One region of the Paenibacillus barengoltzii G22 genome, then DNA from elsewhere that is predicted to be linked to it. Evidence: a T-box and tRNA genes for the amino acid it is inferred to sense, from the RefSeq annotation. Region 1 holds a T-box; the other holds one or more tRNA genes.

Region 1 (11,064 bases):
GAGGTTCCTCCCGCACCACTTCCAGCCGTCCAGCCCAGAAGGCGGTACGGAAACCGTCCTGCACCTGTTCATCCTCGAGGATAAAAGCCATATACTGCCGCAACACTTCCAGCACCATCATGACGCCGGCGGCGTTCTTGCATTGATGCTCCCCAAGCATGCGAATTGTAAAATCCATCTCCCGGAATGGACCTTGAAAATGCAACTGCTGCTCCTTGGCATCCACGGCCACCCGCTCGTACCGGAACTGTTCCCCCATCAGATACAGGGTAGCATGTTTGGCTGCCGCCGTTTCCTTCAGTACGGCAACGGCCTCCGGTTGTTCGGCACAGCTGACTACGGGCACTCCCGCCTTGATAATGCCAGCCTTCTCACGGGCGATTTGCTCGATGGTATCGCCAAGGACGTCCATGTGATCCATGCCGATGTTCGTAATCAAAGAGACGATCGGCGTCACAATATTGGTCACATCCATCCTTCCCCCAAGCCCGGTCTCCCATACTACCACATCGGGATAACACACTTCCGCAAAATATAAAATCGCGATCGCTGTGCTCACCTCGAACATGGTTGGGGATCCGAGTTCAGTCTCGGAAATTTCAGCCACCAATGGAGCAATCCGGTTCGCCAGATCGAGCAGCACCGTCTCAGGGATATCTTCCTCATTATATTGGAAACGATTTGTGAACTTAGTGATATAAGGGGACGTAAAAGTCCCCACTTGATAACCGCATTCCCGGAGTGTCCGGGTCAGGAAAGCGCAGGAGGAGCCTTTACCGTTCGTCCCCGCCACATGGATAAATTTCAGCCTCCGTTCGGGATGGCCTAACTTTTCCATCATGAGCTCGATCCGTTCCAAGCCGGGACGGATGCCAAACGGCAACAGCCCGTTGATCCAATCAACCGCTTCAGCGTAGCTCTTGAGCGGCCGTGCTTCTTCCTCTGTACGATCCTCCATGTCAGTCACCTTCACTTAATATTAGTGTAGTTCAAAAAGTCATCTTCGGATCACGAAGTAGTTCAATGAAGCAGAGTCGGCGTCGAATCTTGGATTCAGCCGGGACTTCCGTTGCTCACGTAGATCTGTCTACGCTCCGCTACTCAGTCCCTAGCTTCATCCAACCTTCTCGGTGCTCCAAACCTAACTTTTTCAACCTTTATTGAACTGTAGTTCAAAAAGTCATCTTCGGATCACGAAGTAGTTCAATTAACCTTTCAGTTCCGCAATTCGAGCCAGCACCTTGTCGCGTTTCTCAGAATAATCGGCCATCTTCGCCCGTTCTTCCTCGATCACTTTAGCCGGTGCTTTGGACACGAAGCCTTCGTTAGCCAGCTTCTTCTCGACACGTTCCACTTCTTTGTTCAAGTGGTCAAGTTCCTTCGTTAACCGCTCGATTTCCTGTGCGATATCAATGAGACCCGATAGCGGCAGGAACAGCTCGGCCCCCGTTACAACGGCGGTCATCGCTTTATCCGGCACATTTGCGTTCAGCGAAGCCTCGTACTCCGAAGTGTTGCAGAATCGGCGAACGTAATGCTCGTTGCGGGACAACACTTCCAGCACTTCCGCGCTGCCCGGCTTGATGACGAGCTCGACCTTTTTGCTCATCGGCACATTCACTTCGGCACGGATATTCCGCACCGCGCGAATGACATCGATCAGAAGGTTCATTTCCTGAACGGCGTCTGGCGCTTCCAGCGCTGGGTCGTATTCCGGCCATGCCGCCAGCATAATCGTTTCGCCAGAATGCGGCAAATGCTGCCATATTTCCTCGGAAATAAACGGCATAAACGGATGAATCATGCGCAGCGTGCGATCGAGTACATAGGCCAGTACAGACTGGGTTTTCTTCTTCGCCGCGGCATCTTCCCCGTAAAGGGACAGCTTGGCGAACTCGATATACCAGTCGCATAGATCGTCCCAGATAAAGTTGTACAGTAATCGACCCGTTTCCCCGAATTCGTAAGAATCGATCAAGCGTGTAATTTCCTTGGCTGTTTCGTTCATCCGGTGCAAAATCCAGCGATCCGCCGTCGACAGCTCACCGCTGATATCGATATCCTCGTACTTCACGCCCTCCAGGTTCATCAAAGCAAAGCGCGAAGCATTCCAAATCTTGTTGGCGAAGTTGCGGGCTTGCTCAACGCGTTCCCAACGGAACCGCAGGTCTTGACCCGGCGTGTTGCTGGTGGACAGCATGTAACGCATGGCGTCAGCGCCGTACTTCTCAATAACTTCAATTGGATCGACGCCGTTGCCCAGCGATTTGGACATTTTGCGCCCTTCACTGTCGCGGACGAGGCCGTGGATCAGGACATCCTTGAACGGAACTTGACCGGTGAATTCCAACGAAGTGAAGATCATCCGGGCAACCCAGAAGTAAATGATATCGTAACCAGTGGAAAGAACAGACGTTGGGAAATAGCGTTTGAGGTCCGCGCTGTCCTCATTCGGCCAGCCCAGTGTAGAGAATGGCCAAAGTGCAGAGCTAAACCACGTATCCAGCACGTCCTCGTCTTGTCGGATATCGTCGCGTCCCAGCTTGGCCCGTGCTTCTTCCTCACTGCGGGCAACAACCATTTCACCGGTCTCGTCGCAATACCAAGCCGGAATACGATGACCCCACCACAACTGACGGGAAACACACCAATCGCGAACGTTCTCGATCCAGTTCAAATAGATTTTCTCGAACCGATCCGGTACGAAGTTCACGCCGTTCCCCGATTTTTGCGCTTCAATTGCTTTTTCTGCGAGCGGCTTCATCTTCACGAACCATTGCGTCGACAAATACGGCTCAACCACAACGCCGGTCCGTTCACTATGACCAACTTGATGCACGTGGTCTTCAATTTTGATCAGCACACCCATCTCTTGCAAATCTTTCACGATCTGCTTGCGGCATTCGAAGCGGTCGAGTCCTTGATACTTGCCGGCTTCCGCGTTCATCTTGCCGGTCTCGTCCATCACGTTAATTTGCGGCAGGTTATGGCGCAAACCAACCTCGAAGTCATTCGGGTCATGTGCCGGGGTGATTTTTACAGCGCCGCTGCCAAACTCTTTCTCAACGTATTCATCGGCAATAATTGGGATTTCACGGTCAACGATCGGCAGGCGAAGCGTCTTGCCAACCAAATGACGATAACGTTCATCCTCAGGATGAACGGCAACCGCAGTATCGCCAAGCATCGTCTCTGGGCGAGTTGTCGCCACGGTAATATATCCGCTGCCATCGCTCAGTGGATACTGAAGATGGTACAGATGCCCGTTCACTTCTTTATATTCCACCTCGATATCGGAAAGCGCCGTGCGCGCCGCTGGATCCCAGTTGATAATATACTTGCCGCGATAAATCAAGCCTTTCTCATAGAGCTTCACGAACACTTCGCGAACCGCTTGGGACAAGCCCTCGTCCAAAGTAAACCGCTCGCGCGAATAATCGAGCGATGCGCCCATTTTGGCCCACTGTTCATGAATCGTTTCCGCATATTGGTCCTTCCAGGCCCAGACTTGTTCGAGGAACTTCTCACGGCCCAGGTCGTATCGGGATACGCCTTGCTCTCTAAGCCGCTGCTCCACTCTTGTTTGAGTTGCAATTCCCGCATGGTCCATCCCAGGCAGCCACAACGCATCATAGCCTTGCATCCGCTTGGTCCGGGTCAAAATATCCTGCAGCGTCAAATCGAGCGCATGCCCGATATGCAGCATCCCGGTTACGTTAGGCGGCGGAATCACAATCGTGTAGGGCTTGGCATCCGGCCGTTGTCCGGCTTTAAAGAAGCCGTTCTCCAACCAATAACGGTGCCATTTCTGCTCCGCTGCTTTCGGATCGTACGTCGTTGGCATTTCTACCGACGAAGTTTGTTGACCTTGATTTTCTGTCATCCTATTCAACCTCCGTTACAAATAAGCATAGCCTTGGCAATCCTAAGATAGTCGACTGGCGTTATCGGCTCCACCCGTGTGCATAAGACTTCGGACGGGCTTTCGCGCCTGCTTCATGATGCCTAAGAAAAAACAAAAAGCCCTTCGTCTCAAAGGACGAAAGGCTTTACTTTCGCGGTACCACCTTTGTTTCGCATCAATGGCATCCGGCTCCTTCAGCATCCGGTGCAAGAAATGCGACACTCATGCAGATAACGGCTGCGGCCGGTCCGTTCTAACCCCATATCAGATGCTGCTCAAACGGACAACTCCCGGGCGACTTCGGCGAGCTACATGTCCTGCAGAATCTCGCAGCCGTGGATTCCGCTCTCTGAAGGGTACGCTGCCTACTCTTCCCGTTCCAAGTCTTTGCCATAGATCTTATTACTTTAATCTATATTATCATAACTTGGAAAGGAACGGGAGTCAACAATCCGCCTGATTTCACGGGATGGTCCTCACGGAATGTACAAAACTTGCCCTTCATTCACCTGATGCTCGGACAGCCGGTTGTACAGCTGCAACTCCCGCGTACTCAGGTGGTAGCGTTGGGCGATATCATCCAGCGTCTCTTCACGCTGCACGATCACGAGGCGCACTTTGCGGAAGGGATTTTGATCCTCATTGCTGATGAACAGGTTCTTCCACCGCAGCTCCTCACCCTCACCTTGGTCTCTGCTGTCGTCCAGGCTCGCCTGATCCGAAGCTTCCTCCTGCGGTTCCTGAGCAGGCCGGGCCGAAGAGGAAATCAACTTCGTTAAGCCAAAGTTGTCTCGATCTCCCTCGTCATCCCCTTTTTTGGCCCCCAACGCAATCTTCATTTCCTTCTTCTCTTCTGGTTGGGCAGGTACAACTTGGTCCGCTTCAACCTCCGCATTCGCCTCCAAAACAGGTTCGTTCGCCGTATCGTTTGACACGGCAGCGACTTCTTCGCCAACCCCATCCGAAGCCCGTTCCGGTTCAGCATATTCCGCCTCTACAGCTTCACTCGCACGTTCAATTGGCGCGGATTCCGCGAATGGGCGAATCTCCTCCTCAAATGTTGCGCCTGCATCCAACTCCTCTGTCTGGTCAGCAAAAACCTCTGCAGCAGCGTCAAAATCCGATTCAGATTCCTTGTCCGCCCAAGGACCAGCTTCCTGGAATGCAGGGACATCCTCTCTCCAGGCGGCGGATTCCTGCGGCTCGTCCGCACTTCGTTTTTGCGCGGTAAGGACTTCATCCGGAAACGCCTGCCATGAAGCAAATTGCGGAATGGGCTGTGGCTCTTCATCCTGCTCCTCTTGCTGCAGCTCGAGTTCCGGCTCCGGCTGAGACTCTTCGTCTGTCGTATCGCGGATTAACGAATTCCACGAGAACGTCGGCTCCGACTCTTGGCGCACTTCTTCCGTCAGCAATGGCGCTGCCGGGATCGATTCAGGCTCGGTCACCGCCGAAGTGTAATCCTCCGATTCCTCCGCGCTTAAATTCGATTCGGCTTCCGGTTCATCCTCTCGCAGATCCGGTACGACATGGGCAGTCGTAAACTCGCGATCTTTCCATGCATCTTGCTCGGACACGAGGGTAGTAGTCTCCACCCCTTGAAGCGACAAGACCCCTGTAATATTCAAGCTGCGCGAGCTAAGCAGGTCAACATCGAAGTTTTCAATTTCAACCGTGATATCCTCCAACCGGTTCACCCGGCTTAGCGGTATCGTAATTTCGACTGGAATATAATGTTCCAGCTTCTGCGTTTCTCCTTCTCCCCGATACACCCCCGACAACAGCAAATGGCCGCGCAGCGCGGCATACTCCTCCCCGGGAATCACCTGGATTTTCGGATAGAGCTCGATCTCCTCCAGCTCTTCAATGCCGATCACATCTTCAGAAAGATGTATCCGCTCATAAATATCAAACCTGAGACCATAGGATTGATCAGCCAACTCGTTACCTCCTTTCAGCATATCCAAACCTGATTTAGAAATCGATGAATCTTGATCCAAATCATCCTCGTTTAATCTATATGCTACAAAAGAGAGTGCATGCCAGCTTTTTGCCGATTGGAGGGTACAGACCTTCTCACATTAGGTAAAAAATAAGCCAGGCTGCCATCAGACAGCCCGGCTAGTCAACGAAAGCGATCTCGCAGCTGGATCATGGCCGACGGCCAAGGATCGTCCAGCTCCACCGTTTCTCCGGTGAGCGGGTGCGGGAACACCAGTCGCTCCCCATGTAGCGCTTGATAAGGCATCCACTTCGTGCTGCCGCCATACAGCGCATCCCCTACGAGCGGATGGCCCGCCGCGCTCAAGTGAACGCGAATTTGATGCGTGCGACCGGTCTCCAGGGTCAACCGAACAAGGCTCACCTCGTGTTTGGGGTATACCTCCAGCAATTCCACATGGGTGATCGCCGGTTTGCCCGTTGGGGACACCCGGCGCCGCTGGTTATGGTGGCGATCCCGACCGATCGGCTGATCGATCACTTTAAGCGCAGGACTGACCACGCCTTGTACAAACGCGATGTACGTTCGTCCGATCTCCTTGCGGCTCATCGCTTCATCCAGCTTCAAATGGGCGTATTCGTTCTTGGCGAACAACACCGGTCCTGACGTATACTCGTCTAACCGGTGAATATGCGCCGCGGCAATCGGCTGTCCGAGACCCGCGTACCATCCCGCGACGCGGTTGGCAAGGGTGTCCGGCGGAGCAGAATTCCTGCGGGAAGCGTCCCCCTCATGGCCATCGGGATGGACTTTAAGCCCTGCCGGCTTGTGCACGACAAGGCAAAAATCATCCTCATATAAAAGCGAAACCTCTGCCTCAACCGGAGCATATTGGGAGGCCCTGGCCGGAAAAGCCAACAGCCTTAACCGATCCCCGGCAAGCTTGATGCCGCCTTCCGCCCGCAGCCGGCGCAGCAGCTTGGGAGGAGCCTGCAGCCCCTCCTCCAGCCATACCATCGCCGCATCCAGGCGGTCTTGCCCCTCACGTAGAGGCAGCTTGCCTGGCATCAGCTCGAGCCAGTCGCCGCGCCGCGTCCAGGTTAGCTTACCGCTCACAGCTTTTGCAGCGCCAAGCGATGCGCTTCGATCGTCAGCTCAATGTCCTCATCGGTATGCACGCCCGAAACGAACATCCCTTCGAACTGCGAAGGCGCTACGTTGATGCCTTGCTCAAGCAACGCCGCGAAGTAACGGCGGAACAGGTCGAGGTCGCTTGTTTTTGCCGTTTCGTAATTGATGACCTTCTCTTCGGTAAAAAACGGACAAATCATCGAACCCACGCGGTTAATCGTACACGGAATCCCTTTTTCCTTGGCATTGCGCGTAAAGCCTTCCTCCAGCTTCGCCGACAACCGTTCCAGACGGTCGTACACCTCCGGAGTAAGCAGCGACAGCGTCGTGTAACCTGCTACCATCGCCAGCGGGTTGCCGCTCAGCGTCCCGGCCTGATAAATCGGCCCGCTTGGTGCGATTTGCTCCATGATCTCGCGTTTTCCGCCGTACGCTCCCACCGGCAGACCGCCGCCGATGACCTTGCCAAGGCAAGTTAAGTCCGGCGTCACGCCAAAGCGCCCCTGTGCACAATTGAGACCTACGCGGAAGCCCGTCATGACCTCGTCAAAAATGAGCAAGCTGCCGTACTGCTCGGTAATCCGGCGCAGACCTTCCAGGAATCCCGGCAACGGCGGCACAACGCCCATGTTCCCGGCTACCGGCTCGACGATGACGCCGGCAATCTCTTCGCCAAAGCGTTCAAATGCAAGCTCCACCGAAGCCAAGTCGTTATAAGGCACCGCAATCGTGTTGGAGGCAACGCCTTCAGGCACGCCTGGACTGTCCGGCAATCCCAGCGTCGCCACGCCAGAGCCTGCTTTAATCAACAAACTGTCGGCATGGCCGTGATAGGAGCCTTCGAATTTCATGATTTTGCTGCGGCCTGTATATCCCCGTGCCAGACGAATCGCACTCATCGTTGCTTCCGTTCCCGAGTTTACCATTCGCACCACGTCAATCGACGGTACCCGTTCCGCAACCAGCTTGGCCATTTGCGTCTCCAGCAGCGTTGGCGCTCCAAAGCTCGTCCCTTTCGCAGCCGTCTCCTGCAACGCACGCACCACCTCTGGATGAGCGTGGCCCATAATCAACGGCCCCCAGGAGCCCACATAATCGATAAAGCTGTTGCCGTCGATATCGTAAATTCGGGATCCTTCCCCGCGTTCAATATACATCGGCGTCAACCCAACGGATTTAAACGCCCGCACCGGGCTGTTGACGCCGCCGGGCAAGACCTGCTTCGCTTCTTCGAAAGCCAGGCGCGATCGTTCTTCACCCCGCCGGCCAATCATGTCCTTGCTCATCGATACCCCTCCTTAACTGTTTAAACCCCGTTCTCGGTTCTAGGTTTACTGCTTCTCGCGCAGCCAACGTGCCATATCCTTGGCGAAATACGTGATGATGATATCCGCACCCGCCCGTTTCATGCCTAGCAGCATCTCAGTAACGATGGCCCGCTCGTTAATCCAGCCTTGCTGAGCCGCTGCCTTCACCATCGAATACTCTCCGCTTACGTTGTATGCGACCAGCGGAAGATCAAATTGATCCCGCAGCATCCGCAAAATATCCATAAAAGCCAAAGCCGGCTTCACCATCAGCATATCCGCGCCTTCCAGCACGTCAGATTCCGCTTCCCGCAAAGCCTCGCGGGCGTTAGCCGGGTCCATTTGATAAGTCTTCCGGTCACCGAACTGCGGCGCGGAGTCCGCCGCTTCACGAAACGGCCCGTAGAAAGAAGAAGCGTATTTAACTGAATACGACATAATCGGCACATGGCTATAGCCCGCTTCATCAAGCCCAGCACGAATCGCTTGTACAAAACCGTCCATCATATTGGACGGAGCGATAATGTCCGCACCAGCACGCGCTTGGGAAACAGCAGTCTTCACCAGCAGCTCCAGCGATTCGTCGTTCATCACGTCGCCGCAGACATGCCCGTCGCGTTCAAACGTATGTACCATCCCGCAATGGCCATGATCTGTAAATTCACATAGGCAAGTGTCCGCTACAACCAGCAAGTCCGGATACCGTGATTTGATGATCCGCGTCGCTTCCTGTACGATCCCGTCCTCCGCATAAGCCGAAGTGCCCACGCTGTCCTTCGTTTCCGGAATGCCGAACAGCAGAACTGCCGGAATACCTAAATCAACGATTTCTTTAACTTCCTCTTCCAGCGTATCCAACGAAAAATGAAACACGCCAGGCATCGAAGAAATCTCATTTTTGACGCCTTTACCATAAGTGACAAAGATCGGTTGAATCAAGTCGTCCACCGTCAGGACAGTTTCACGTACCATCCCGCGAATCGCAGCCGACTGACGCAGCCGGCGATGTCTTACGATTGGAAAATTCATATTTAATTCCCTCCTAAGTATGCAGCACAGGGTGAAGCCCCGTGTTAACCAACAAAACTCACTTCGCCGACGCCGTCCGCGTTTTCCAGTCACAGAGCGCTTGGATCAAGCTGTCGATCGTTGCTTCTTCCGCAAGTATTGATACCCGCAAGCCGGCATCCTCCGCCGTCTTTGCCGTAACCGGCCCGATGCAGGCGATGTCCACGCCTTGCAGGGCAGCGACCGGATCGGCCACCCCCATGCCGCTCAGCGCAGCCAACAGATTCGTTACCGTGGACGAGCTGGTAAAGGTGACGGCGTGGATCCGGCCTTTCTCGAGCAGCTTCAACAGCTCGTCATCCGTCTCCCCGGCTGGCACCGTCCGGTACATCACCGCCTCGGTGACGGTCAAGCCTTTCTCGCGCAAGGCAGCAGGCAACCACGCGCGAGCCAGATCGCCGCGCGGCAACAGCACGTGCTGTCCGGGCTTCAACTCGCTGCCGTACGCTTCCATCAGGCCCTCAGCCTGAAACTTGCCGGGCAAGCCCTCCGCCGCAATTCCGCGTTGGCGCAACGCCGCCTGTGTCGCTGGCCCTACGGCAGCAATTCTAGCTTTATGCAACCCTCGGACATCTTCCCCCAGTCTCTCCAGATGCGAGAAGAAATACTCCACGCCATTCACGCTCGTGAAGAACACCCAATCGTACTGCTCAAGCTGATGGAGCGCTTCGTCCGTGCCAGCCAGCTCCTCGCCTTCCGGCATCACGATGTCGATGACAGGGAACTCGTAAGGCTCGCCGCCAAGCTCCTCGATGCCGCGCACCAATTCACTGGCTTGCGAGCGCGAACGAGTGACGAGAATTCGCTTGCCGAACAACGGCAACGATTCCGCCCACATCAGCTGCTCCCGTTGAGCCACGACCTCGCCAACGACCGTGACGGCCGGCGGCTTGAAGTCGGCTTCGCGTACCTTTTGCTCAATATCCGCCAACGTCCCGACCAGCGTCTCCTGTTCGGCTCTCGTTCCCCAGCGAATCAGCGCAACTGGCGTTTCGGGCGGGCGTCCGTAATGGATCAGCTGTCTGCTGATATGACCAATATTGGCTACGCCCATCATAAACACCAGGGTGCCAGTCGCATTGGTCACCTTCTCCCAGTCAATGGACTGATCCAGCTTATCCGGGGTTTCACGCCCCGTAATGATTGACACTGAGGAAGCCATATCCCGGTGGGTGACAGGAATACCGGCATAAGCCGGCACCGAAATGGCCGCCGTAATCCCCGGCACAATTTCGTAAGGAATCCCGTGCTGCCGCAGCAGCTCCGCCTCCTCCCCAACGCGGCCGAAGATTGTCGGATCGCCGCCTTTTAAGCGAACGACGGTCTTCCCCTCTAACGCCAAATCAACTAACAGCTGGTTGATATGCTCTTGCTTCATCGTGTGACGGTCGGTTCGTTTCCCGACATAGATTTTCTCTGCTCCGGGCTTCGTTCTTCGCAGCAGGCTGGGATTGGCCAGACGATCGTAGACGATCACGTCGCCCTTCTCCAGACAATCAAGCCCTTTCAGCGTAATCAATCGCGCATCTCCAGGGCCTGCGCCAACCAGATACACCTTACCAGCCATATTCGTTCACTCCCCGGTTTCTTGTAATAATGCAGCCGCTCCCATCGAGATCAGGCGGCCGGCAAGCTGCTCTCCCAGCTCGACCGGATCTGATCCCTCGGCACTTTCTTTCAAAATCGTCGTTCCGTCTGCTGAACCAACCATC
Region 2 (11,064 bases), 540 kb from region 1:
CCGAGAGCGTGCGCACCTTTTCGGTAAGCGATTTCCCTTGCATCTCGGCCATATATCTGCGGCTCAGCTTCTCCTTACGGCGATCGAACAGGCGGTCCACCATGACTTCGCCGCCCTCCTCGGCCAATTCGTCCAGCAGATCCAGCGTCAGCGAATGATATCTCTTAGGAAAAAGTCCCTCAGCCAGCTCGGTTAACCCATACACTGCAGTGGGCCGTCCTGCCGTCTGCCGAACCATTTTCGATTCGATCAGCCCGTCGCGTTCCATCGTGCCGAGATGGCGGCGCACCGCCATTTCCGTAATCTGCAGCTCGGTCGTCAGCTCTTTGGCACTCAGAGGTCCGGCGGTTTTCATTAAATGTAAAATCCGCTCGCGGGTGGAAAGGTCTTTCTTCGTATTCATGTGAGACACTCCCTTTCGGGTGATAGTTCCGGCGGTTCTTAGCTTTGCGAGGCGGCGAGAGCAGCTTCCCGGCACGCCTCCGAACAGAAGCCTTGATGTTCCTCTTCACAATCCTCACAGCAGACATATTGCAAGTTGCATACCGGGCAGTTGATATACCGGTCATGCGACGTACCGCAATGGTGGCAGCTGGCGATCACGATGTCCTCGTCCGTACGGTTGATCGGCACGGAAATCCGTTCGTCGAACACATAGCACTTGCCGTCAAAAAGACGTCCTTTCACCTGCGGATCTTTGCCATAGGTCACGATTCCGCCTTCCAACTGAGCAACGTCGGTGAACCCTTCGTTCAGCAAGAAGCCGGTCAGCTTCTCGCAACGGATGCCCCCGGTGCAGTAAGTCAAAATTTTCTTATCCTTGTACTCGCTCAGATTCTGGCGAATCCATTCCGGAAACTCGCGGAAGGATTCAATATCCGGCCGAATCGCCCCGCGAAAATGGCCAATATCGTACTCATAATCGTTACGTCCATCTAGAACGATCACATCATCTCGCTGGAGTTGCTCGTAAAACTCGACGGGGGAGAGACGCTTGCCGCTGATCACGTTAGGGTCAAGCTCCTGATCAACGCGGAAGGTCACCAGTTCTTTTTTGTGGCGAACAAACATCTTCTTAAATGTATGGCCGTCGGCTTCATCGATCTTAAAGACGATATCGGCGAACAGCGGGTTCGCTTTAAGGTCGTTCATATATTTCTCGGTTTGCTCTACTGTCCCGGACAAGGTCCCGTTGATGCCTTCGGCAGCGATTAGGATGCGGCCCTTGATCCCCAGCTCCTTGCAGTATTGCAGATGCTCGGCAGTGAAGGCGGCAGGATCCTCGATGCGGACAAACTTATAAAATAATAATACGCGGTAAGCGTGTTGTTCCATTATTCAGATCACCTATCTATTCTATGATGAATTCTACTGCATTGTATTCCAAGGTTCTCAACTTAGTCAATATATAAGTATAGTAAGTATATTAATACAGGTCTAGCGGTTATTCTTTCCTTACGCTGTCGTGGAAGCAAAGCATTTGGAAAATAAGGGTTGCCAAGACCTTTGGTTGACGATCAGCTTGGCAGGCGGGTGGCTGCTGAACCAAGCGTTGAAAGCTCTATACACCCGGGAACGTCCTGACCTGTGGGGCAGCCTTGTGGTACCGGACGGGTACAGCTTTCCCAGCGGGAATGCGATGATCTCCGCCGCGTTCTTCGGGGTGATCGCGTTGCTGCTGCTTCGTTCTGGCAAAGCAGGGAACCGCATCTGGGCGGCAGTCTTGCTGCTGATCATTTTGCTGATTGGAGTCAGCCGCTTGTACCTAGGCGTGCATTATGCCAGTGACATTGTTGGCGGTTTTCTCGCAGGTGCAGTAATCGCCGAGCTGTGTGCTTGGGGTGCCGTGGGTCGACACAGAAGATATTAAATAGAAAAAAAGCCCGCCATCCTGCGGGCTTTCTTCTTTATGGCTTTAGCCAGTTGAGCTCGCGAAGCGTGCGAAACAAAAAACCACCCGCTATGCGGGTGGAGGAACGAAGGTTTGACCAACTAGACCATTCCCATAAAATTGAGATGTTCAGGCTCAATAAAAGAAAGGAATGGTCTTAGATGGCAAACAAGAGCTATAGTTTAGCTCACACGAAGTGGATGTGCAAATACCATATCGTGTTCACCCCGAAGTATAGACGGAAAGAGATCTATAATCAAGTGAGGAGAGATTTGATCGAAATATTTAAGCGTCTGTGCAAATACAAGGGAGTGGAGATCATAGAAGGCCACATGATGCCGGATCATGTACACATGCTGGTAGCGATACCACCCAAAATCTCAGTATCCTCATTTATGGGGTATCTGAAGGGAAAGAGCTCACTAATGATATTCGAAAAGCATGCCACCCTAAAGTATAAATATGGAAATCGGAAATTTTGGGCGGAGGGATACTACGTAAGCACAGTGGGCTTGAATGAGGCCACTGTCGCAAAGTATATCCGCGAGCAGGAAGCACATGACCAGGCAATCGATAAACTGAGCGTCAAAGAGTATGAAGATCCATTTAGCAGAAACGGTAGCAAGAAAAAGTAAACCAGTTTAACTGGTAAGTGAAAGTGACAAAAACACTGAGCCTGAACAATTTTATTGTCAGGCTAGCGTCTTTAGGCGCAGTTTGGCAACAAGGGGTTATACCCCAAGAGCAAACCACCCGTTGGACGGGTGGTTATGATTGTATGCTTGGCAGTTACGCCGTGCGTTTCATATCGTTCAACGGTTGCTTAGGTGTTGGAGCTTGCGTTCCGGCATCGCCTTTTTTGTGGAACAGCTTGCGGAGGTAAGGCATTACGTAGTAGTCGAGACCGATTTTACCAGCGTTTGCGGCTGCCACAAGAACCAGCACTTCAAGGATTAACATTTGCGCGTTGGTGCTTACCGTACCCGTGAAGAGGAACGCGGCGTTCATCACGAAGCCCATCAGTGCGGCGAAGGTGGTGAAGGTACCGAGGATCAGCCCCAGACCAACCAGGAACTCACCGTAAGGCACCAGGAAGTTAAAGAGTCCGACATTCGGCAGGGCCACGTGTTCCAGGAAGGCTGCCCACCAGCCTTGTACGGCTGGATGGTCGCCGGTGCTGTTCGCGATCGCTCCGGTCAGGAAGCCTGCGGCATCGAAACCGCCGGTGATTTTGTGATAGCCAGCTTCGATCCATTGGTAGCCAAGGTAGACGCGGATGACGGTCAAGAGCCACATTGCCACTTTGTTTGTTCTGAGGAAATTGTTAAACATAAGAACCACTCCTTTGATTTATCTTTAGTTTTTGTTTTTGGGATGATCATCTTTGATGTCTTTATTATATGTGATTTTTTTCACTATATATGTGATTTAAATCACAAATATCAGAATTTGAGAAAATAAATTTTTAAATAAAACAGCAAGGCGGGCTGGAATCCCGTCTTGCTGCATGGTTGGAGGATTTCACTTATTTGGCTTGATCCTTGTTTTGATTCGTTTTTTCCGATTCCCCCGTCAAAGTTTCCGTCCATTCCTCCATCATCTCGCCAACAAAATCTTCGAGCTTCTCCGTGGCTGCGGTAGGGTGCTTCGGAACGGGAATCGGATCCACACCAGAGCCCTCCCCGGGAGGCAGGGTGTTCTGCTTTTTATCCATGAGTGCCTGCTCCTTTCCAATGAAGTTTAGTGATTCTCTTTCATTTGAGGATCCGGCGTCGTCACCTTATGCGTCAGCAGTTCGGATACGGTAACGAAGCGATAACCCCGGCGTTGCAGTTCAGGCAAGATGACCTTTAGCGCTTCGATCGTCTGTGTGCTGTTGTACACGTAATCATGCATCAGGATAATATCGCCGTTGCGGGCGTTATCCAATACCTTGCGCACGATTCGTTGTACGCCGGGCGACGTCCAATCCTTCGTATCCTGATGCCAGGACCAGAGGACCATCTGCAGGTTGTGATGCTTGGTTAGTTCGACGATAGCATCATTATAATATCCGCCCGGAGGACGGAAGAGGACCGGTTTGCGTCCGGTGGTCTCGAGAACGGCTTCCTGAGTCATGGTCATCTCTTCCTTCAAGGCCGACAACCCCAGTCGGTGTAAGGATGGATGGTGATAGGAATGGTTGCCGATTTCATGACCGGCGGCTTGTTCCATTTTCACGATGTCGGGGAATCGCTTCACCCGGTCACCAACGACAAAAAAGGTCGCCTTCGCATGATACTTCTCCAAGAGCTCGAGGATTTTCGGTGTTTGCTGTTCATCTGGTCCGTCATCAAAGGTTAAGGCGATGTATTTTTCTTGCGTTGGCACTTCCCATACAATGTCCCCGCGTTCTTCATAATAGCTTCGTTGCTTGCCATGAACCGGGGAGGATGCCTCTGTTACAGGGGCAGAGAGAAGCGCAATGCCAAGGGCGATGGTGAGCGCTGCTCCCAGTTTGATTTTGACCATCGGTTTTACGTGCCTCCATCAACTATACTTGAGCGCTTGTCCGTCCGGGCAACTCGCAGCTTCCGGCCGGCGCTGTCCGTTTAGTTTGGCTGTACATCGGCACTTTTATCCATGGTTGAGGGGGTCTCCTCAGCTTGTGCAAATCCTCCAGGCACTGTTTGCGCTCCTCTTCAGCAGTTTCCAGCGACAGTATCGTCTCGATTGCACGGCACAGCTCATGTGGGTTTTGCTCTTACGATCGATCCTCGAAAACAGGATGCCGTAGTATATTAAGGTAAGTGCCGTGTACACGGTATGGTCGGGGGGGGGAGCATTGTGCTGATCTTTTTGGTGCAAGTTTCAGGAGAAATTGTCGCTGTCTTCGCTCCCGTGGATTGGCGGGATTGTCCTCGGTGTTGTCGGATTGAATATGAGCGATAAGGGAGGCTGAAAACAATGGCAGATCGCATTGAGCAGCAGGCAGGGGAAGGACAGCGGGACGAGGAACTTTTGCTTTCGTTTCAGGTTATTACCGACACGCATGTTCGGGGAGATGAGCAGCATACGCACAACGTCAACTTGGAACGGGCGCTGCAAGATATCGCGGAGAATGGAGCGGGAAGCGTTGGCATCATGCATGCGGGGGACGTGACCGATCACGGGTTTCCGGAGGAATACGAGGCGTGGAACCAAATTTGGCATCGGTTTGGCGAAGCATTGCCCCCACTGTATGTAACGATGGGCAATCATGATGTTGCAATGGGGAACTGGGAGGCGCGTTTGGGACAATTTTTGCGCGGCACCGGGGCGGAAGGCATTTATCATGATCATTGGATTGATGGGTATCATTTTATTTTTCTTGGAACCGAAGAGGGGCTGGAGTTGTTCAGCTCGCTGTCGGAGAAGCAACTGGCATGGCTCGATGACAAGTTAGGGGAAAATGCTGCCGCCGACCGCCCGGTGTTCGTCTTCCTGCATCAGCCGCTGCTCAATACGGTCGCCGGTTCCTACGAGGCGCAGCGTTGGTACGGCGTCGTGCAGGATGCGGAGCTGCGCGCCGTACTGGCCCGTCACCCGCAGGCGATCCTGTTTACGGGGCATACCCATTGGGAGATGGATGCGCCTCACACTTCTTATGGCGCGGAGGGCGACGGGCCGGCGATGTTTAACGCCGCATCGGTCGCCTACCTGTGGACCGACGAAGACGAACATAAAGACGGCAGCCAAGGCTTCTACGTTGAAGTTTATCGCAACCATGTCCTCGTGCGCGGCCGAGACTTTACCTGCGGCGAATGGGTGGAATCCGCGCAGTTTCGGGTGGAGTATCCGCGGGGGTAGCAGTGAATGGGGGACGAGAGGACGTATGGGGACAGTAACATACTTTAACGAGAACGCGCGCCTTTGGGGCGCACGTTTTTGTTGTGGGGGCTTGTGGCGATGTTAGGAGACCAGCCGGTGGCGGCTAGGCCTTCGTTTTAGTGCTGGTCGTTGGCGCTGATGGGTTGTTGCTTGACAGCCGTATGCAAGTAGCCGTATGCAAGTAGCCGTATGCCAGTAGCCGTATGCTGATAGCTCCGTTGCAGGTTACCGATGCAAGTAACTCGGTTGCGCTAACGGACACCAGCGCCGTTATTTCGGTCCGGACGCTAGCCTGCCCATTTTAACGGACCTCAGAGACCCTATTTGGTTTGGTGTTGGCGAACCCGTGATAATTTTTGCCCAATAAGGTTACTTGAGTCCGTTAGCTCGGGAAATCTCCGGGAAATGAACAAATAAGGTCGGTACGGTCCGTTAGAGGTGGGGAGGTTGGACAATAGAGTTAGCAATCTGAACGAGTTCAGAAATACTGTACAAAGGAACAAAGTTACCATCTTCCACCTTGTTCGATCCTAAGGCATAGGTTAATCCTTGCTTTCTCCAATAGAGCCCGCTTAAGCTTGGTGTGCTTTGGATCCAGGTTTGTGTGCCATCACTTAATTTTGGCCCCTTTTTACCATCCGGTTTGGACTTTACCTGCGAATTTGAAACAGCCAGTATCAGTTGCTCTCCTCGCTCTTCATTAGCAAAGGTCAATTGGATCAAGTCAAAGTTAGCTGGGACGATATCGGCAGACTGATGGGTAATCGGAAAAGGAACTTTTGGAATAGAAACCTCAAATGGCACTTCATCCAAGGTATCTTCAAAAGATTTGCAACACTCTGAGCCTGGGTCCCATACGGCTACACCATCTCTTATGGATAAGCCTGGTGAAGTTCCGGGCGTTTGCTTGACATCCTCAGCAATGGGGGAGATGTCGTTGTACTTTGCCCCAGTTCCGCAACCACCAGCTAGGAATAGAATAACAACAAGGATAATGACATCAATGATTTTTTTCAAAAGAATCCCTCCATCATACTCTAATAGTATACAATGCTTTAAAAAAATTCCATATTTATGGAAGAAGAGATCTATGGGAGAAGAAGGGGGAACTAAACACTGAGCAGGGAAAGGAGTTGTTCGTTGCCGTGCACATAGAGTACCGGATGACGGTGGATTTGTAGAAATACATATTGATAGATGAAGACTCCTTAAATAAGGAGGGAAGTGAGACGAGGCTCTTCAAACTTGATTCGGATCACCTAAGTACCAGAGGGCATCGTTGACTACAAAGAGAAAAAAAATCCCCCAAAGCCATACGCTTTAAGGGATTTTCTCAATGATCTGCAGTGGGCTCGAACCACTGACCCCCACCCTGTCAAGATGGTGCTCTCCCAGCTGAGCTAGCAGATCAAATTTATAGTGAAGACAAAAATTATGTTATCAGGCGGCGGGGCTCTTGTCAACACTTTCCTAGAGTATAAGCTGTCTGTCCCCTGTCAACAATGGAAAAGGAACGCGTGTCCAAGTGGTAAGGTACATGACGGCATAACGTTGCATTTATCCAAGACGCTCATACGCTCATTACTTGCGATTGATCCAGTCATGGCACGCATACATCAGACAGGCACACCGTAACGAAAGGAAGTAGTGAACATGCATTGGAACCACCATCATCGCCATATTGGCCATAACCATAACCATTCTAACAACAACGATCAAACCCCGTCGCCGGAGAATGAGATGAAACGGCCGCGATCCCTTTGGATTGCTGCAGCGGGGGCCATCCTGCTGCTGGCCTTGACCAGCGCCTGCCAGATGGCGCCAAGCGCGGAGACTTTAAGCCGGCAGGCCGGCGCTTTTCCTTGGCCGTTTGGGCCATCCGTGTCGGACGGCGTCTATTCGCCTACGATTGTAGAGGATGTGTATTCCACGGAATAAAACGCTTTATTCTTCCTCGTCCCATTTGCGGGAATAGCCCTTCTTCGTCGTGTAAAACATGGAGGTAATCAGCAATACCGCGATGACGACCGCCGCGGCGATTGTTACGCCCATGACCATACCCCTATGCCAGCTCCTTTCCATCGATGTCCATGAGACAACTATACATGAAAATGATTTTTTTGTATAATGATGCAGTTTAAATGATCCAATAGACAAGCAATCAATGGTGGGAGGGGAACGAAGTGTCGGCTGCAACAATTATTCATGTCGAGAATGAGGAGCAATTACAGAAATGCCTGGACATCCGCAAAGAGGTGTTCGTCGAGGAACAGAAGGTCCCCGTTGAATTGGAAATTGACGAGTATGATCAGATTGGCCCGGATGTGCATCATGTGCTGATCGAATTGGAAGGGGACTATGTTGCGACAGGCAGATTGATTTACTATAAAGACAATGCCGCTAAAATGCAGCGGATCGCCGTACGTGCGCCGTATCGCTCGAAAGGCGTAGGCAAAATCCTGCTGCTCGCCTTGGAGGAACTGGCGCGGGAGCTTGGACTCACGAAGTCGGTGCTGGATGCCCAATGCCAAGCCGAAGGGTTCTATGCCAAACTTGATTATGAGACAATCTCGACCGAACCGTTTGATGACGCCGGTATTCCGCACGTCCGGATGGTTAAGTCGTTAAAATCGTAAAGGTCATAGGTTTGGAGATTTTGGGGCAAGCTAGATCTAATCTTATTGAAGAGGAGATGAGCTAGCCGATGGCCCTGAATACCAGAGAAACGTTTATTGCTGTGCGGAAGAACGGAGACGGGGATTTGGTCGCGTTCAAGACGTCCAGCGGCCGCGTGCTGGATTACCAGCAAGCGCTGCAGGAAGTGAAGGCAGGTGCAATTGCCGGCGTCAACGTGTTTAAGGGACGGGACGGAGAGATGTATATCCGCGGCGATGCTGATGGAGATCCGTCCAACAACTTGGATAATTTGCCTAGCTTCGAATAACGTTGATCCATATCCTATATTGAAAAAAAGAACCTTGCAGGCCATCATGCCCGCAGGGTTCTTTTGGTTACAGCGTATAGACTTCGTGCTGGCGCAGAAAGTCCATGTTGCCCGTAGCGCCTCGGAAGGATTCCATATCATCGCTATAATGCATTAGCAGAATTTGACTTTGGATCTCGGTTGGCAGGGACAATAGCTCCTGCAGCGTCGTATGTACTTCGCCCTTTCCGGTCAGTTGGACCTCGTGGAAGATACGACGGCATCCCCGTTCACGCACAAGCTCCGTCAAGAGCTCCGGCTTGAACGTCATATCCGCACTGTAAAAAATCTCGTCATTAATATAAAGCGAATAGCTGGGTTTACCCGGGATATGCGGCGTTCGGATGAGCTCCACTTTTAACTCAGGTGCAAGCTGCGCGGGCTCGCGTTCTTTTAATAGACGTACGTCAAAAACATCGCTTAGGGAGTGAATGACACCGTCCTGGCTTAGCCCGCCTTTCAGTGTATTTTCCCAGAGCGGTTCCACCAAATTCTCAGCAATATACAGGATCGGTTTCCGTCCAGAACCAAATTTCCGGCGGAACGCCAGCTCTTCCAAGCCGCCAACATGATCGCCATGGATATGGGTAATCAGCACGGCATCGATCTCTTCTACCGACTTGCCGATCGTGTGCAGCGCCAGGGGGGCGGTGATTCCGCAGTCGATGAGCAGGGTGAAGTCACCGGCATAGAGGAGCGCGTTGTTATTAAAATATTTTTTGGCAAACGCTCCGCCTGTCCCCAGCATTTGGAGTTGTAAAGCCATTAGGATTCCCCCTTAGGTCAAGTATGGATCACCTCTTAAATGTACACAATTTCCAGTCGAAACAAAAGGTCGGGCTCCCTCATTAAAAAAATACCGTCATTTCCCATCATCACCGCAACTTGAACGGAGGCAGGGAGTATAACTATACATCAACAGGAATCAAATGGAGGGTCAACATTCATGAAATGGAGAAGAGTTGCATTACTGGTGGTGGCATTCTCTCTTATGGGGGGTTCCCTGCTGTTTGCTGACGCTGCTAGCACCAAGGTAAAACTGATGCTGAACGGCCGCGAACTGGAAGACGGTGGATATATTATAGATGGCAAAACTTATGTCCCCGTACGCAATCTCGAAGGTTTAGTTGAATTTAATGACAGCACCAAAACGGTGAATTATTATAAACCCAACGTCCATATGTTTCTATTCGCAGATGACAATGTGTTCGGCGATGTGAAGAAGACGGGGAAGCTGAAGTTTAATGTGTTCTCACAAATTGATAATTTACGCACGAGCATCTCTGCAGTGCGGGTGTCCATCACGGCCCCGGACGGGACGTCCAAGGAAATCCAGACGGATGAAATCAAAGAGCAGCGCGATAATTTCTGGTTCCGGACCAAGGACTACACGTATGATTTCAAGACACCGGGCCGCTATATCGTAGGGTTCTACATGCAACCGTCCAACGGATCAGATTTCGTGCTCGTTGCCGAGAAGAGCATTAACGTTCTGAAATAAACGATAAACAGAGCACAACGCGGGTAATCGCCGCGAAAATTGACCTGTCCCCACCAAAAGTGTTACGATACGGGGGGAACGAAGCGGGAGACCCTTCTTCAGTCCATTAAAACATACTTAAAGTGAGGTAATTTCATGAGCGACCACAATCACGAACACGGCGAAGCATGCGGCTGCGGCCACGATCATGACCATGATCATGAGCATGAAGAGTTTGTGTTGACGCTGACCGACGAAGAAGGGAACGACGTAGAGATGGTTCTTGTCGAGACGTTCGACGTTGGCGAGAAAGTGTACGCATTGCTGCTCGAACGCAACAATCCGGAAGCGGACGGCATCATTCTCCGCATGGAAGAAGAGAACGAGGAAATGGTGCTTTACAATATCGAAGACGAACAGGAATGGAAACAGGTAGAAGAAGCTTACAACGAGCTTGTCGCCCAAATGGATGAAGCCTAATTTGCGGCGGATCACCTGGTATAGAAGCTAAGAGCTCCCCGGAAGCGGGGGGCTTTTTGGTTTGCAGTAAAAAAGAGCAGGAGGCGGGACAAACATATCCCTCTCCTGCTCTTGTTAAATTAAAAAATCGGATCCGCTTCAACAATCACCTTAACCTTGTCGATATATCGATCCTCCGGCCCTTTCACCGGCAAGCCGACCTCGACATGATCGAGAATATAGTCGATGTTGTCCTGGGAAATGACTTCACCCGGAAGCAAAATCGGAATCCCCGGCGGGTACACATAAATAAATTCGGCGATAATCCGGCCGGCGGATTCTTTAAACGGAATGACCTCGGTATCTGCATAGAACGCATCCCGCGGAATCAGCGATAAATGC

The links. The T-box of region 1 lies ahead of C812_RS02495 (valine--tRNA ligase). A T-box ahead of a tRNA ligase gene usually reads a tRNA of that ligase, here a tRNA-Val.
Region 2: it encodes a tRNA-Val, which carries the amino acid that the T-box ahead of C812_RS02495 (valine--tRNA ligase) is inferred to sense. The anticodon was not compared.

What each region holds. Positions count from the first base shown of each region.
Region 1 covers NZ_KE159652.1:503,680-514,743, reverse strand. The annotation lists gene C812_RS02500 (bifunctional folylpolyglutamate synthase/dihydrofolate synthase) at 1-958, opposite strand, end outside; gene C812_RS02495 (valine--tRNA ligase) at 1,208-3,883, opposite strand; T-box leader at 4,033-4,295, opposite strand; gene C812_RS02490 (LysM peptidoglycan-binding domain-containing protein) at 4,381-5,844, opposite strand; gene C812_RS02485 (RluA family pseudouridine synthase) at 6,030-6,962, opposite strand; gene hemL (glutamate-1-semialdehyde 2,1-aminomutase) at 6,959-8,263, opposite strand; gene hemB (porphobilinogen synthase) at 8,309-9,313, opposite strand; gene cobA (uroporphyrinogen-III C-methyltransferase) at 9,372-10,919, opposite strand; gene hemC (hydroxymethylbilane synthase) at 10,926-11,064, opposite strand, start outside.
Region 2 covers NZ_KE159652.1:1,039,812-1,050,875, forward strand. The annotation lists gene C812_RS04810 (helix-turn-helix transcriptional regulator) at 1-403, opposite strand, end outside; gene trhO (oxygen-dependent tRNA uridine(34) hydroxylase TrhO) at 442-1,335, opposite strand; gene C812_RS04820 (phosphatase PAP2 family protein) at 1,466-1,870, shown strand; gene tnpA (IS200/IS605 family transposase) at 2,053-2,526, shown strand; gene C812_RS04830 (DoxX family protein) at 2,681-3,223, opposite strand; gene C812_RS04835 (hypothetical protein) at 3,417-3,605, opposite strand; gene C812_RS04840 (polysaccharide deacetylase family protein) at 3,632-4,402, opposite strand; gene C812_RS04845 (metallophosphoesterase family protein) at 4,838-5,719, shown strand; gene C812_RS04850 (hypothetical protein) at 6,173-6,757, opposite strand; tRNA gene C812_RS04855 (tRNA-Val) at 7,078-7,150, opposite strand; gene C812_RS04860 (hypothetical protein) at 7,394-7,678, shown strand; gene C812_RS04865 (GNAT family N-acetyltransferase) at 7,924-8,376, shown strand; gene C812_RS04870 (DUF3892 domain-containing protein) at 8,445-8,684, shown strand; gene C812_RS04875 (MBL fold metallo-hydrolase) at 8,752-9,489, opposite strand; gene C812_RS04880 (hypothetical protein) at 9,670-10,224, shown strand; gene C812_RS04885 (DUF1292 domain-containing protein) at 10,360-10,683, shown strand; gene C812_RS04890 (aminotransferase class I/II-fold pyridoxal phosphate-dependent enzyme) at 10,803-11,064, opposite strand, start outside.